DNA from 3 places in the Solidesulfovibrio sp. C21 genome. Region 2 is predicted to be linked to each of the others. Evidence: riboswitches for the same ligand, from Rfam matches in the RefSeq annotation. Region 2 holds a riboswitch; each other region holds the start of a gene.
What was found. Region 2 has a riboswitch for cobalamin ahead of ACMZ6R_RS05450 (sirohydrochlorin cobaltochelatase). Riboswitches for the same ligand answer to the same signal wherever they lie in the genome.
Positions count from the first base shown of each region.

Region 1: linked by a shared signal. The riboswitch ahead of ACMZ6R_RS17025 (ribonucleoside triphosphate reductase) and the one ahead of ACMZ6R_RS05450 (sirohydrochlorin cobaltochelatase) in region 2 are both predicted to bind cobalamin.
Region 3: linked by a shared signal. The riboswitch ahead of ACMZ6R_RS04710 (TonB-dependent receptor plug domain-containing protein) and the one ahead of ACMZ6R_RS05450 (sirohydrochlorin cobaltochelatase) in region 2 are both predicted to bind cobalamin.

Region 1 covers NZ_JBLODY010000075.1:14,972-17,163, forward strand. Annotated here, with positions in the region: gene ACMZ6R_RS17015 (UbiX family flavin prenyltransferase) at 1-14, shown strand, start outside; gene ACMZ6R_RS17020 (hypothetical protein) at 241-504, shown strand; cobalamin riboswitch at 631-845, shown strand; gene ACMZ6R_RS17025 (ribonucleoside triphosphate reductase) at 986-2,192, shown strand, end outside.
Region 2 covers NZ_JBLODY010000010.1:61,934-64,125, reverse strand. Annotated here, with positions in the region: gene ACMZ6R_RS05455 (FecCD family ABC transporter permease) at 1-291, opposite strand, end outside; gene ACMZ6R_RS05450 (sirohydrochlorin cobaltochelatase) at 291-1,178, opposite strand; cobalamin riboswitch at 1,299-1,481, opposite strand; gene ACMZ6R_RS05445 (hypothetical protein) at 1,503-1,859, opposite strand.
Region 3 covers NZ_JBLODY010000008.1:84,176-86,367, forward strand. Annotated here, with positions in the region: gene ACMZ6R_RS04710 (TonB-dependent receptor plug domain-containing protein) at 1-1,002, opposite strand, end outside; cobalamin riboswitch at 1,111-1,308, opposite strand; gene ACMZ6R_RS04715 (LysR substrate-binding domain-containing protein) at 1,448-1,912, opposite strand; gene ACMZ6R_RS04720 (hypothetical protein) at 1,913-2,192, opposite strand, start outside.

The DNA.
Region 1 (2,192 bases), on a different contig from region 2:
GCCGGGAGGGGTGATCCGGCCCGCGCCGGCGGGACGGTGCATACGCAGGGGCGGAAAGGTCGCGGCCCGTGGCTTCCCCGGGCATTTGCCTCCTTGAAAAGCGTACGCATCCGGTTTTCTTATCCGGGGAGAACGTCGCCCCCGGAGAATGGGAACGCCTTGTGCGAGGGAGGAAAAAAACATGCCGTCTAGGCGGGGACGGCGAAATGGTTCATGGAATAACAAAAGGAGGCAGCCATCATGCAAGGCGACCACGAACACCACCATGACCATACTCATGAGCACACCCACGAACACGAGCATGAACACGAGCATCCCGGCATCGGCAAGCACACCCACAAGCATGTCCATGTCCATACCCATGAACATGAACACGAGCACAAGCACCCCCACGAGCACGGCGCGGGGGAAGGCGCGCACGAACACCAGCATACCGGCGAGCACGGCCCTCACGACCATGTCCACCCGGACCACGAGCACGTGCCCCACACCCACGATCACTGAGTGACGCCGCGCCGACGACGGATTTTTTTTTCAAATCGCCCGGAAGCGCCGGGGGCGGCCGACCGAAGCCCGATAGCGGCCGCCCCCGCCCCTCTGAGGCCGATTGACTCTCCCGGCCGCTCCCCCCTATACCATGGCTGCGCTGGCGTCCGTCCTCCCCGGGACGGGCTGCAAAAGAGAACCCGGTGAGACTCCGGGACTGCCCCGCAGCGGTAAGCGAAAACGACCTCCGCCACCAAGCACTGGGCTCCCCGGCCTGGGAAGCGGCGGACAGTAGGCACCCGGTCTGCCGGCCGTCACGTTCGCAAGTCCGAAGACCTGCCAGCGCCCGTCCGCGAAGCCTGTTCGCGGACGAACCGCCAGGGAGCCTCGAGGGAGGGCGACCGGCCTCGCGGCGCATGGGGTGGCGTCGCGGCCGCGCGTCTCTCCTCGGTTCCGTCTCGATATCGCGTAGTGGGAACGCGATATCGCAGGGAATGCCATGCTGGAACCGATGACCAGTTCCGATCTATCTTTCGACACCTTGCCGGAATCCGTAGCGTCCGCTGCGCCGGAACGTGTCGCCGTGGCCGTGCCCATGCGCATCAAAAAGCGCGATGGCAAGGTCGTTCCTTTTGACGGCGAGAAGATTTTCTCCGCCATCCGCCGGGCCGGCGCGGTCACGGGCGAGTTCGAGGACGCCGAGGCCCGGCTGCTCACGGCCCAGGCCGTCAAAGTGCTGTCCCACCGCTTCACCGGCCAGATCCCGGACATCGAACGCATCCAGGACGTGGTGGAGCAGGCCCTGATTTCGGCCAACCACTTCCGCACCATGCGCGCCTACTCGGTCTACCGCGAACAACGGGCTAAGCTGCGCCACGACAAAAAGACCGTGGTGGACGTGGCCGCCTCCATCAACGAATACCTCGACCGCCAGGACTGGCGCGTGGCCGCCAACGCCAACCAGGGCTATTCCCTCGGCGGGCTCATTTTGAACGTCTCTGGCAAGGTGGTGGCCAACTATTGGCTCAACCACGTCTATCCGCCGGAAGTGGGCGCCGCTCACCGCGAAGGCGACCTCCACATCCATGACCTGGACATGCTGGCCGGCTATTGCGCCGGCTGGTCGCTGCGCACGCTGCTGGAAGAAGGCTTAAACGGCGTGCCGGACAAGGTGGAAGCCGACCCGCCGCGCCATCTTTCCAGCGCCGTCGGCCAGATCGTCAATTTTCTCGGTACGCTGCAAAACGAATGGGCCGGGGCCCAGGCCTTTTCCTCCTTCGACACCTACATGGCCCCGTTCGTGCGCAAGGACAGGCTCGATTACGCCGAGGTGCGCCAGTCCATCCAGGAGCTGATCTACAACCTGAACGTGCCGTCGCGCTGGGGCACCCAGACCCCCTTCACCAACCTGACCTTCGACTGGAACTGCCCGGACGACCTGGCCGGCCAGCATCCGCGCATCGGCGGCGAGGAGCTGGAGTTCACCTACGGCGAGCTCCAGGCCGAAATGGACATGATCAACCGGGCCTACATCGACGTCATGACCGCCGGCGACGCCAAGGGACGGGTCTTCACCTTTCCCATCCCCACCTACAATATCACCAAGGATTTTCCCTGGGAGTCGCCCAACGTCGACATTCTCTTCGAGATGACGGCCAAGTACGGCCTGCCCTACTTCCAGAATTTCGTGAATTCCGACCTCGAGC
Region 2 (2,192 bases):
CAGGGGATTTCGCAACACCCCCTGGAACACCCCGCCGGCCATGGCCAGGGCCGCGCCCACGCCGTAGGCCAGCACCCCCCGCCACAGGCGCAGGTCGAGCACCACGGCCGTCAGCGCCGGATCGGCCGGGGCGGCCACGGGCAGGCCCATGGCCCGGCCGAGGACGGCGGCCACCTGGCCCGGACCGGCCGGATAGGCCCCGGCCAGGCAGGCCGTCGCCAGGGCGGCCAGCCCGGCCAGGGCCGGGAGCAGGGCGCGCACTCCCGCGCCTTGTAAGCGGTTTCGGGGCATTATTTTCCGGGCAGGGCGTCCACGGTCTTTTTCAGGTGGTCCATCCAGATGGCGGCCACGGCGTCACGGTCGCCGTTGCCCTGCATCTGGGGCGTTGCGGCGATGCCGGCGGCGGCGAGCTGCGAGGCCAGGGAATCCTTTTCCTTGCCGGCCATGTCGTTATGGGCATGGTCCCCGGCCACGGCGAACATGGGCATGAGCCAGGCCTTTTTGATGCCGCGCTTTTTGAGCTCCGCGATAAGATTCTCGAAGCTCGGCGTACCCTCGACCGTGGTCACGAAGGCGTTGGGGTCGAGCTGCCACAGGGTGTATTGCAGGGCCGGGTAGGCCATGTTGGCCGGGTGGTCGGTGCCGTGGCCGACGAAGACGAGCGCCTCGCCGGGCTTGCGGTCCTTGGGAGCCGAAGCGAGCAGCGCCTTGGCCACGCGCGGGAAATCCTCCTTGGCGAAAAGCAGCGGGGCGCTGACGGACACGTGGGTCAGCCCCTTGGGCAGGCCGGAGAAGGCCTCGGCCAGACGCACGAGGTCGTCGTACTCGTGGCCGGGAATGGTTTGCAGGGAGAAAAGGGCCACGTCGGTGACACCCTTGTCGGGCAGCACGGCCAGGGCTTCGGCCGGCGCAGGCGGCACGGCCTTGCCTTCCCTGGCCAGTTTGTGGCGGATCATGGAGGCAGTGTAGCAAAGCGAAACGGGCACGCCGGGATAGGCGGCCTTGACGCGGTCGACCATTTTCTGGATGGCCGGCGCGGCTTCGGGAACGCTGGTGCCGAAGGCGGCCACGACAATGGCCCTTTTGGGTTCCTTCTTGGCCTCATGACCGGCCAGGGCCGGCGCGGCCATGGCCAGACACAACCATAATGCGAAAAGCGCTCGCGGAAAACGGAGCATGGGAAAACCTCCATGGGCATGGAGGGCTCTTGATAAAAAAGGGTAACGGGTAGTCCCCGCGCTACGGGTTGACGCCCCGGTCCTTACGCCCGGCCGGCAAAAGCCCTCGTTGCCGGCGGGTTGGCCTGTGATCGACCGGGCAGGTCTTCCGGCTTGTCCCATCGGCTCCGGCCTTCCCGGGAATGTTTTCCCAGTGGCGCGCGAGGAAGCCGACTGTGGGGGACTTACGGCGGCGGGACCGCTCCCGAATCAAACGGGATTCCCTATTGAGCCCATGCGGGCGCCCGGATCGTTTCCGCGCAGTACCGGGGGCGGGTGCGGCTGTCAAGGATAGGCGGGGGTTTGGGTGGGCTTGATGACGCCCCGGTCGACCAGGGGCTTGTAGTCGGCCCGCTTGGTGAGCAGCGTGGGGACATGGAGGCTTTCCAGGAGCTGGAGCATGATCTGGATGGTGGTCGGGTTGGCCTTTTCCTCCATGACCACGATGGCCACGTCCTTGCCTACGGCGATTTTTTCGGCCACTTCCCAGGCCCCGGTGACGGGTCTGCCGCCGTCGAGACTGTAGGTGTTGTCCTTGACGGTGATGACGCCGGCCATGGCTGTGGCGGCGTACAGGGCAAGCGCTGTGAGCAGGGCCAGAAGGGCCGGAACCGGGCGAGGCCGGCAGGGGTATCTGGACATCGCGTCCCTTTGGGGCTAAAGATTTATTTCACGAAATACATCCGTTTGGGGGAGGTTCACCGTGACATTCGATTTCTCCGGTCTCATCGTGCTGTTCGGCTTTATTTCCGTGTTCATCGCCCTTCGGGTCATCAAGGCGCAGCAGGAAGCCAAACCCGAGGACCAGGACTGGTAGTACCGGCTCCTGGTGAGTCAGATTTTTTCACGGCGGGCGGCTCCGGCTTCCCGCCGTTTTGGCATTTTTCCAGACGCCTTCCCGCCGGTCCGGGCCCACCCGCTCTCTTCCCGGGGACCCCTTTCCGCGCGGGGCGGCCGCCCCATACGCAACTCTTC
Region 3 (2,192 bases), on a different contig from region 2:
GGTGAAACGCCCCACTGAAAAGGTGGGGACGGTGACGCGTCCATCCACACCCGCTTGATTCGTTACGAAGGCGCTTTTTTGGTAATAGGGCGTATCGGTATCAGCGTAGTCGTGCTGGTTGACCCAGGTTGCCACTCGCCACTCCACATCATGCAACGGGGTGGCTCCGTTGTAGATGGCGGCGAAGTTCTTCATGGCGTCCTGGATTCTGGCCGTGGGGGTGGGCGCATAGGTGGGGCCGGGATCGCCCACGTCCCAGGCGTTGAAATAATTCCCGAAGATGTGGAAGGTGTGATTTTCCACCGGGGTCAGGGTCGCGGTTCCCGACGCGGCACCGTCATGGTAATCGGTATTGCGGTACTGCCAGCCGCCGCCGGCGTCGTACTGTTCCACGGTGGTCACCCGGCCGGCCAGGGAAAAGCCCAGTCTGCCGTCCGGGCTTCCGCCCTGCAAAGAAGCTCTGGGCTGAAACCGATTGAAGTTGCCGTATTCCGCTTCGGCGGAACCGGAGGGGGGGCCGTTGCCCCGCTTGGTGATGATGTTGATGACGCCGCCCATGGCCGAAGCCCCGTACAGGACCGATCCGGGACCGCGCATGATCTCCACGCGTTCCACGTTATCCAGGGGAATCAGCGCAAGATTGCCCGAGCCGAAGGGGTTGCCGTCCACCAGCACCAGGGTCTTGGCATCCATGTTCGCCCCTGGCGAAACATAGGTGTCGAACCCTCGCAGGCGAAAACTCGTGTAAGCGCCTGGGTACTGAATGGTTGTGCCCGGCGATTTCTGGGCGATCAGTTCGCCCAAGGTGTCCACGCCAAGCTGGTTGATTGTATCCCGGCTGAGCATCTCGACATGGACGGGGACCTCGCTGGCCGGAGCCGGGGTAGCCGTGGCCGTGACGAGCATTTCGGGAAGGTCGAACGTTTCTTCCTGGTTCTCAGCCGCCAGGGCCAGACAGGGCAAGACCATGACAACAGCCAGCGCAGCCAGTGCGCAACGCATAAAAAAACCTCCTGCTTCGTGAAAGAAGAGGAGGGCTCGAGGAAACACAGACACGACATCCCACCAATCAGATGAGATGTTGCCCATGGGTCGGCTCTGCCTCGAAGCCCGCCATGACTTCTCGCAGGCTGGTCTCCCGGCTCAAGGATCGTCCTACTCACCGCGCCTTCCCATCCGCGCCTTTTGCGCGGACAGTGGCTGAGTGCGGTTTTCGTCCCCTTTCACGGTTGCGGGCCAGCGCCGGTTTTTCACCGGACTTCCCATTTAGCCGCATCGCGGATGCGGACCTGCGAGTTCAATAATGCAGAGTAGTTGCCCGGCTCATACAGATATTGTCAAGCCGGATTCCCTCTTGCGCCCTCTCCCGAGGGGACGGGCACCAGCGCTGCCAAGAGTATAGGAGCGTGTAACCTTCGTAGCCAATCAGGAACACACTACCGAGGGTCTATCGATCACGATACGCACGCGCCAAATCCACAAAGGCCCTCAGGTAATCGATGTCGACGTCTGCCTCGCGAATACCGAGGAATATTTTCTTGTCTATGCCTTGCGCTCCCAAGCGCACCGGGAACACGGCAAATTTGCCGGCATTCTCTTCGACCAGCCAACGCGGCAAGGCGGCCACGCCCCGGCCGCTGGCCACCATTTGGAGCATGATCTCAGTGGTTTCAATCCGCTTGTGCTGTTTGGGGATGATGCCGGCAGGCGTGAGGAATCGGGAATAAATATCGAGCCGATCAATGTGGACCGGGTAGGTGATCAAGATTTCCACTGCAAGCTGTTCCGGCTCAATATGGCTCGCTGCGCGCAAGGGGTGGTTCGGCCCGACGACCAGCACCTGCTCATAGTCGAACACCGGCTCGAAATATAAGCCCGTTCCCGCCGCAGCATCGGTCCCAATCCCAGCCATTCAAAAAAGGCTGTAGTGATAACGCGGATGGCCCGGCAGCCGAAGTACCGGCCTTCGTCGCTCAGGCCCCTCGGCTGAGTCACCGCCATGAAGCCGGCTGGCCTCTCTGATCTGCCTGATGGCGCGTTCGCAACGGCGCTGCTCCAACCCGGAGTCGCGAACGATGGTCTTCATATCGATGTCGATAAACCCATTGGCCAGGGTGGGCAGGCCAAGGCACAGGGACGCTAAGTCGAGGTGGGAGAGTAGCGTCTCCAAAACCACGAGACAGGCCTCGCGG